2 regions of the Pseudoduganella sp. UC29_71 genome follow, and region 1 is predicted to be linked to the other one. Evidence: predicted binding sites of a transcription regulator. Region 1 holds the regulator's gene; the other holds the start of a gene.

Region 1 (4,411 bases):
TGCGGGCGCGGCCTTCGGGCTGGTCGTTCGGGGCAACGGGGTAGTTGTCGGCGTGGCCGACTGCCGTCAGCCGCGCCGGGGCGACGCCGGCGTCGATGAACAGGCGCACCACGGCGCCGGCGCGCGAGGCGGAGAGCTCCCAGTTGGAGGGGAAGTTGTTGTTGCGGATGGGCTGGTTGTCGGTGTGGCCTTCGACTTGCACGGCATGCGGGTCTTCTTTCAGCAGCACGGCCACCGCCCGCAAGGCTTCGCGCGAGCTGGCCGTCAGCACGGCCGCCCCGGGGTCGAACAGCACGCTGGCGTTGATTTCCACGCTCACGCCGCGGCTGTTCTGCGTGACCCGCACCTTGCCCTCTTTGACCAGCGGCGCCAGCGTCGACAGCAGGTCCTGCGCCAGCTTGGTCATCTGCTCCTTTTCCTTGCGCAACAGCTCGGTGCGCCGGCGCAGCGCGGGATTGGGGATGGGGCAGGTTCTGCACTTGCGTGTTGATGGGCTTGGCCGAGCCCTGGCCGCCGAAGGCGTCGCCCAGCGCGTCCGAGAAGATCTTGTACTTGCCGGTGTTGACGGCGGCGATCGAGTACATCACCACGAAGAAGGCGAACAGCAGGGTGATGAAGTCGGCGTAGGAGATCAGCCAGCGCTCGTGGTTTTCCGGCTCGTCGTCGAACTTCCTGCGGGCGCGGCGCTGCATGTCAGTGGTACTCGCGCAGCAGGGTGGCGATGCGTTCGTCGATCACGCGGCTGTGGTCGCCCGTGGCGATGTCGTAGAACACGGCGGCGGCGATCTCCTGCTGGTGCACGTGCTGCGTGACGATGTTCTTGAGCTTGTTGGCGATCGGGTAGAACACCAGGTTGGCCAGGCCCACGCCGTAAATCGTGGAGACGAAGGCGATGGCGATGCCCGAGCCCAGCTTGGCCGGGTCGGCCAGGTTTTCCATCACCTGGATCAGGCCCAGCACGGCGCCCAGGATGCCGATCGTGGGCGAGTAGCCGGCCGCCGACTCCCAGATGCGCACCGCTTGCCGCTCGGCCGCCTCGTAGGCGCTGATCTCGGTGTCGAGCAGGTTGCGCAGCTTGTCGGGATTGATGCCGTCGACGATCAGGCGCAGGCCCTTGACGTTGAACTTGTCCTTCGAGGCCAGCATGTGGCGCTCCAGCGCCAGCATGCCGTCGCGCTTGGCGGTGGCGTTCCAGGCGCCGATCTCGCGCGCCAGCGTGATGCGGCTGTCCGGCGGCGGCGCCACGATCCAGCGCGCCATGCGCAGGCCGCGCACGAAGGTGGCCGGCCTGGTCTGCAGCAGCACCGCGCCCAGGGTGCCGATCACCACAATGGCGAACGCGGCCGGCTGGAGCAGCGAGCTCAGCTTGCCGCCTTCGAGGCCCTGGCCGATCAGCACGCCGGCCACGCCCAGTATCAGTCCTGCTATGCTGGCCCAGTCCATGCCTGCTCCCGTAACGAGGCGCGCAGCCGCGCTACCGCTTGCGTATGCAGCTGCGATACGCGTGATTCGGAGACGCCCATGACGGCGCCGATTTCCTTCAAGTTCAATTCTTCTTCGTAGTACAAGCCCATCAGCATCTTCTCGCGCGGCGGCAGCGCGTCGATGGCGTCGATCACGGCCTGGCGGAAATCGGTGTCGAGCAGCGCGCGCAGCGGGTCGGCGTCCTCGTCGCTGTGGAAGCGGTCGAGAAAGCTTTCGCCGCCCTCGTCGTCGCGGAAGTCTTCGTAGTAGATCAGCTGGTGGCCGCCGCCTTCGGACAGCATTTCCTGGTAGTCGGCCAGCGACAGCTTGAGCGACTTGGCCACTTCCGATTCGCTCGGCGGGCGGCCCAGGCGCTGCTGCAGCGTGGCCATGGCGGTTTCGATCTTGCGCATGTCCTGGCGCATGCTGCGCGGCATCCAGTCGCTGTTGCGCAGCTCGTCGAGCATGGCGCCGCGAATGCGCATCACCGCATAGGTTTCAAACTGGGCGCCGTGGGTTTCTTCGTAGCGGTTGATAGCATCGAGCAAGCCTATCATGCCGGCCTGGACCAGGTCGTCCACCTCTACGCTGGGTGGTAATTTGGCCTTCATATGGTGGGCCAGCCGCTTCACCAGCGGCATGTGCTCCGTCAGCAGCGAGTTCTTGTCCGCTTTCCCTTTGGCCGTGTACATATCGTTCTAGTTTTTCTCAGACGCTAAAATGGTTGCTACTCCCCGTACGGAATTGAGGCGCACCGGCCAGCGCCAAACGGCCTGCCAGTTGCCGGAACGCGACCGATGCACCGGCCAGCGGAAACGCATCGACCACCGCGCGCCCAAGGCGCGCCGCGCGCTGCAGGTACTCGTCGGCCGGCACCGAACCCATGGAAACCAGGGTCACGGCCAGGTATCGGCTCGCCGCTTGCGCCATATTATCGTAAACCACCTTTGCTTCGGCCTCGGATGCGCCCGTTACCACGATGCCGAAGGGCCGGCGGCCCAGTTCGTGGTTCAGGCGCTTGATCATGCTGTAGGCGTTTTTGATCGAGGTGGCGCTGTTCGAGACCTGCACCACGATGTCGGAACTGGCCATCACCGGCACCGGGAATGCCTCGCCGTCGAACTCGCCGTCCACGATCACCAGGCCGGTCTGCTTGGCCAGCACGTCGAAGGCCTTGGCCAGGCGGCGCGTCTCGTCCGGGCCGGAGCGGGCCACGCCGCGTGTCATGGATACCACACCGAAGCCTTGCGGCACCTGGTGGATCACCTGGTTCAGGCCGCACTCCTGGCGCGCCACGTCCAGCAGGCTGGCGCCGTCATCCACACCGAGGCGCGAGGCCACGCCGTGCGCGCTGGCGCAGGCATCCACCAGCAGCACGTCGTTGCCGGCGCGCGCCAGCGAGGCGCCCAGGTTGACCAGCATGGAACCCTTGTCGTCCTGCGGGGTGGCGGAGAGGAAGGTGACGATGCGCGGCTGCGGGCCAGCCAGCATGCGGCGCAGGCCTTCGGCCTGGTCGAAATCGAAGTTAGCCAAGGCGCACCTCGCGCAGCGCGAAATCATTGGCTGCGTTGGCCGCATGGCCGGCGGCGGCCATCACCAGCGGCAGTTCGCTGTCGGCGTACTGGCTGGCGGCGCTGCCCGGCTTGAGGCGGAAGGCGCGCTCGATCAGGGCGGCGGGGTCGGCCAGGTGCAGGTCCTCCGGCACCCGCTGGCCGCTGGACACGTAGAACATGTTCAGTTTCTGGCGGATCACCACGTCCAGCACGTTGCCAAGGGATGCGGCTTCGTCCAGCTTGGTCATGATGCAGCCGGCCAGGCCGCTGCCCTGGTAGGCGCGCACCACTTCGTTCAGGGTTTCCTGGGTGGAGGTGGCGTTCAGGCACAGCAGGCGCTTGACGTTGGCATCCGTGCCTTGCAGCATGGCCACCTGCTCGGCCACCATGTGGTCGCGCTGGCTCACGCCGACGGTGTCGATCAGCACGGTATGCTTGTTCTTCAGTTCTTTCAGCGCGATGCGCAGGTCGGCCTCGTCCTTCACCGAGTGCACCATCACGCCCAGGATCTTGCCGTAGATGCGCAGCTGTTCGTGGGCGCCGATACGGTAGGCGTCGGTGGTGATCAGCGCCAGCTTGTCCGGGCCGTGGCGCATCACGCAGCGCGCGGCCAGCTTGGCGGTGCTGGTGGTCTTGCCGACGCCGGTGGGGCCGACCAGGGCGAACACGCCGCCCTGCTCGATCAGCGCGTCCTCGTTGGCGATGGCCGACAGGTTGCGGGTCAGCACGGTTTTAATCCAGCGCAGGCTGTCGGCGGCGTCGCGGCTGGCCGGCAGCTTGTCGATCAGGTAGCGCGCCAGGCTGGCCGAAAAGCCGGCCGCCAGCAGTTCGCGCAGCACGGCGGCCTTTTGCGGCTCGCGCTGCTGGGTCGAACCCCAGGACAGCTCGGCCAGCTGGGTTTCCATCATGCCGCGCATGGCGCGGATCTCGTTCATCATGCCGCTCATCTCGGCGGCCGCGTTGGCCTTGGCGCTGTTGACGGCGTCGGCCACCAGGGCGCTGATGCGCTCCATGTCCAGCGACGGCGCGGGCGCCGGGGCAGGTGCCGGCACGGGGATGCGCGGCGCCGGTGCCGCCATGCGCGGTGCGGGGCGCGCCGCAGGCGCGGGCGCGATGGCGGCGGCCGGCGCCAGCGGCGCCAGGTAGGACGGCGTCTCGGGCAAATCCAGGTAGGGTTCGGGACGCGCCATCGGCGAGTCCGGGGATGGCAGCGCCAGCGAAGCGGCGTCGTCGTTGGCGAGGGCCAGGATTTCCACTTCGCCATCGGTAGGACGGTTCGACAAGATCACCGCATCCGGCCCCAGGGCCTCGCGTACTTTGCGCAGCGCTTCGCGCGATGTAGGTGCAGTAAATTTTTTGACGTTCATGACCGGTTTCCCCTGTTACACGAGTGC
Region 2 (4,411 bases), 3.1 Mb from region 1:
GCGCCGTAGTTCAGCGCGTCCGGCCCTTTCGGGTCGAAGAACGGCGGCTGGAGGATGGCGGCCGGGAAGTTCAGCGCGTTCTGCATCGGCATGTTGACGGCGTTCACCAGCTGCGGCGGCATGCACCATTCCTTGCTGTCCACCGGCTGGTGCAGCTTGGCCAGTTGCTGGGCGTAATGCAGTTTGGACGCGCGCTCGGCGTTGCCGTAGGCGTCGTCGGCCTTTACGGCCAGGTGCGCGTAGGAGGTGAACTTGTCGGTATAGCCGACGCCAACATACAGCGCGTCCAGCTTGGCGTGCGCTTCCTTGCGCGTTTCCGGCGCCATCCAGTCCAGGCGGTCGATGCGGCCGTGGAAGGCGCGCACGATGTTGGCCACCATCTGCTGCAGCTTGGCCTTGGATTCGGGCGGGAAGTATTTGGCCACGTACATTTTGCCGACCGCGTCCGGCATGCCGCCGTTGACGGCGTCCAGGGCACGCTTCCAGCGCACCGGCATCTGCGGCGCGCCGCCCAAGGTACGGCCATAGAAGTCGAACGACTGTTCGGTGAAGGCTTGCGGCAGGTGGCCGGCGTTGGTGTTGATGGTGTGGAAGGCGAGGAAGTCCTTCCACGCGTCCAGCGAGCATTCTTTCAGCAGCGCGGCGACGCCCACCACCGCGCTCGGATGCCACAGCATGAATTGCTGCTGCTTGCCCAGTCCTGCAGTGTGGAAGAACAGCTTCCAGTCCATGCCCGGCGCTTTTTTGGCAAAGTCGGCCGCGCTCCAGGTGTTGTTGGCCTTGAGCACGTCGGCCGAGTCTTCGCGGCTGGCGTGGGTCAGCGCCAGTTTGCGCTCCAGTTCGTAGACGCGCGCGGCGCGGGTTTCGGGGTCGCTATAGCCGGCCAGCTTGAACATGGCGGCGATGTGGGCTTGGTAGGCGGTGCGCAGCTTGTGCATGCGCTCGTTGTCTTCCAGGTAGTAGACGCGGTCCGGCAGGCCCAGGCCGCCTTGCAGCAGATAGGGCATGTTGCGCTTGGGATCGTTCAGGCCCTGGGCGACCCACAGGCCGAAGATGTTCTCGGTATGGAATTCGGTGGCGTTCAGCGGATCGACGTCGGCGCGCACGGTGGCGGCCAGCGCGCGGGTCAGCTCGGTCTTGTCCTTGATGGCGGCGATTTTCTTCAGCGCCGGCTGCATCGGCTCGATGCCTTTGGCGTCGATGGTGGCCTCATCCATGAAGGCGCGGTAGTAGTCGCTCACTTTCTGCGCCTCGGCGCCGGCGTGCTGATCGCCCGGCACCGCCTCGATCAGCTTGATGATGCGCTGGTTGGTTTCCTCTGCCAATTGCGCCATAGCGCTCCAGCTGCCCCGGTCGGCCGGGATCTGGGTGGCTTTCAGCCAGTCGGCGTTGGCGTAGCTGAAGAAATCATCGCCGGGCTGCACGGCGGCCGCGCTGGCAGCGGGCACCTCGGCCTGGGCGGCGTATGAAGGAGCAATTGCCTGCAGGGCGGCGGCCAGTGCGAAACTGAGTGCGGTCTTGATGGGTACGTGCATGTCGTGTTCCTGTTGTTGTGTTTTGGCTGGCGTGGTACGCCAAGATCCACTCTACGCAAGCGCATGGCGCGACGCGAGCGCCGTGCGACAGACTGCAATTTTCGGGGATGCGCTGCAGAATACAGGGAATGCTGTGCGTCTACGCTACGCGCGGAGCAAAAAGGCCACAACGTGACGGAGAATCGCTATATAGTTCACCTACAGCAACGCACATAAAACAAGGAGAGCCCCCTATGAAACTCGAAGCACTTTTCCAGAACCCGACTGCGTTGCCCACGGCTCCCAAAGTTGTTGAAGAATTGATCAGCAGCTTCGACAAGGCCAGCGTTTCCACCGAAGAAATCGCCAAGAAACTGTCCGCTGACCCGGTACTGAGCGCAAAACTGCTGCGCCTGGCCAACTCCGCTTATTACCACGTCTCGCGCAGCATCGGCACCGTCGAAGACGCCGTGCTGATGCTGGGCTTCGTCACCGTGCGCACGCTGGTGATCAGCTCGGGCCTGGTGAGCGGTTTCAAGACCGTGCCCGGGTTGGACCTGAAACAATTCTGGCGCTACAGCCTGTACACCGCCTGCTCGGCCAAGTGGATTGCAAAAAAGACCAAGGAAAACACCGACCTCGCCTTCACGATCGGCATGATGCACGCGATCGGCCAGCTGGTGATGCACGCCGCCATGCCGGAGCAAGCCATGCAGCTGGACAAAGTGGCCGGCCCTCTGGATTCGCGCCGCCTGGACGCCGAGCAAGCCTCGCTGGCCTACAACTTCGCCGACGTGGGCGCGGAACTGGCCAAGCGCTGGAAGTTCCCGGAAACCTTCTCCGAAACCATCATGGCCTTCCCCGACCCGATGAACCACGAACACGGCACCCGCCTGGCCGGCGTGATCCACCTGGCGGCGTGGCGCGCACGCGTGGAAGAGAACAAGCTGACGGACGAGGAAATCGAAGCCTGCTACCCGACCGAGATCGCGGAAGAACTGGGCCTGGAGCCGAATGCGCTGATCGACGACATGCCGCCGCCTAGCGAGCTGAGCGCCGGTCTGGAAGAACTGGTCAAGTAATCCGCCCTGCCCCGTGCCGGCCGGCGCCGCCTTTCCAGGCCGCGCCGGCCTTGTCTTTTTGGCCACATCAAAATATTTTCAAATTATTTTAAGAAAACCCTAAAGTTCCCGAAACGCATGACGTTAATCCAGACAAGCAGTAATCCATTTTTACTTTTCAGGATGCGCCATGACCTCCACCGAAGTGCTCGCCATGTACGAAAATGTTGCCAGCCTGACCAGTAATATGGTGATGGCGGCGCGCGCAAGCGACTGGGAGAGCCTGGGCCGCCTGGAAAACCAGACCGCCGCAACCACCGCCACCGTGGCAGCCGGCGCGACTGTCGCCACGCTGGACGGCGCCGCCCGCCAGCGCAAAATCGACCTGCTGAAGCAAATCCTGGCCAACGACCGCGCCATCCGCGACGTGACCGAGCCCTGGCTGAACCGCACTCCCGGCATGGCCCAATAAGCCATCCCGCCCCAACGAAAAAAGCGCCGCACGGCGCTTTTTTGTTGCCCGAAAAATCGAGCCAGGCTCCATTTTCAGGGCAATATTTCCCGAAAAATCGAGCCTGGCTCCATTTTGGGGAAATATTTCTTACCTGCCAATCGCTACGCGCAGGGACAGGGCGATGCCTTGGGCGGCTTGGCGGATTTCGTCCAGCGAGGGGAAGCTGGGGGCGATGCGGATGTGGCTGTCATCGGGGTCGTTGCCGTAGGGGTAGGCGGCGCCGGCCGGGGTCAGTGTGATGCCGGCTTCTTTTGCTAGCGCGATGGTGCGCTTGGCGGCGCCCGTCGGGGTGACCAGGTCGATGAAGTAGCCGCCTTTCGGACGGGTCCAGCTCACGCCTTCCACCTGGCCGAGGTATTCCTCGAACTGCGCCAGCACGGTGTCGAACTTGGGCTTGAGCAGCGCGCGGTGCTGTTCCATCAGTGCTTCGACGGTGGCTTTGTCTTTCAGGAAGCGCACGTGGCGCAGCTGGTTGACCTTGTCCGGGCCGATGCTGCGGATGCCGGCGTGCTTGGTCCACCAGGCGATGTTGGCCGGCGAGGCGGCCAGCGCGGCGACGCCGGAGCCGGCCCAGCTGACCTTGGAGCTGGAGGCGAACACGAAGGCGCGGTCCGGGTTGCCGGCCTTGGCGCACTCGTCCAGGATGTTGGCCATGCCGATTTTCTCGTCGCCCAGGTGGTGGAAGCGGTAGGCGTCGTCCCACATCAGGCGGAAGTCGGGGGCGGCGGTTTTCATGGCGGCCAGGCGGCGCACCGTGTCGTCCGAGTAGACCACGCCGCCCGGGTTGCTGTACTTGGGCACGCACCACATGCCTTTGATGCTGGCGTCTTCGGCCACCAGGCGCTCGACCAGGTCCATGTCCAGGCCGTCTTCAGTCATCGGCACGTTGATCATCTTGATGCCGCGCTGTTCGCAGATGGCGAAGTGGCGGTCGTAGCCGGGCACCGGGCACAGGAAGGTGACGGGCTGGGCGCTCATCCACGGCGCGTGGCCGGGCACGCCCAGCAGCAGGCTGTAGACGATGACGTCGTGCATCAGCGACAGGCTGGCGCTGCTGTCGACCACCACCTGGGCGGCGGGCACGTCCAGCAGTTCGCCGAACAGGGCGCGCGCTTCTGGCAGGCCGACGCCGCCGCCGTAGTTGCGGGTGTCGGTGCCGTCTTTGGCGGCGTAGCCGTCCAGCGCAGCCATCAGCGAGTTAGACAGGTCCAGCTGTTCGGGCGCGGGTTTGCCGCGCGACATGTCGAGTTTCAGGCCGAGTTGCTTGAATGCGTCGTATTGCGACTGGGTAGATGCGGTGCTCATGATGCCTTTCCTTTGAT

The links. The regulator FliA, encoded in region 1, starts transcription of late flagellar genes. The targets are predictions, from matches to a motif close to CTAAAGTTTNNNNNNNNNNNGCCGNTA.
Region 2: the regulator FliA is predicted to act here: its motif matches at 2,696-2,722, upstream of ACFJI2_RS03135 (flagellar protein FliT).

The regions. Positions count from the first base shown of each region.
Region 1 covers NZ_CP170549.1:4,517,779-4,522,189, forward strand. Annotated here, with positions in the region: partial or broken gene motD (flagellar motor protein MotD) at 1-692, opposite strand, end outside; gene ACFJI2_RS20060 (flagellar motor protein) at 694-1,443, opposite strand; gene ACFJI2_RS20065 (RNA polymerase sigma factor FliA) at 1,425-2,156, opposite strand; gene ACFJI2_RS20070 (antiactivator of flagellar biosynthesis FleN protein) at 2,173-2,997, opposite strand; gene flhF (flagellar biosynthesis protein FlhF) at 2,990-4,384, opposite strand.
Region 2 covers NZ_CP170549.1:704,080-708,490, reverse strand. Annotated here, with positions in the region: gene ACFJI2_RS03145 (M13 family metallopeptidase) at 1-1,535, opposite strand, end outside; gene ACFJI2_RS03140 (HDOD domain-containing protein) at 1,769-2,596, shown strand; gene ACFJI2_RS03135 (flagellar protein FliT) at 2,766-3,047, shown strand; gene ACFJI2_RS03130 (aminotransferase class I/II-fold pyridoxal phosphate-dependent enzyme) at 3,177-4,394, opposite strand.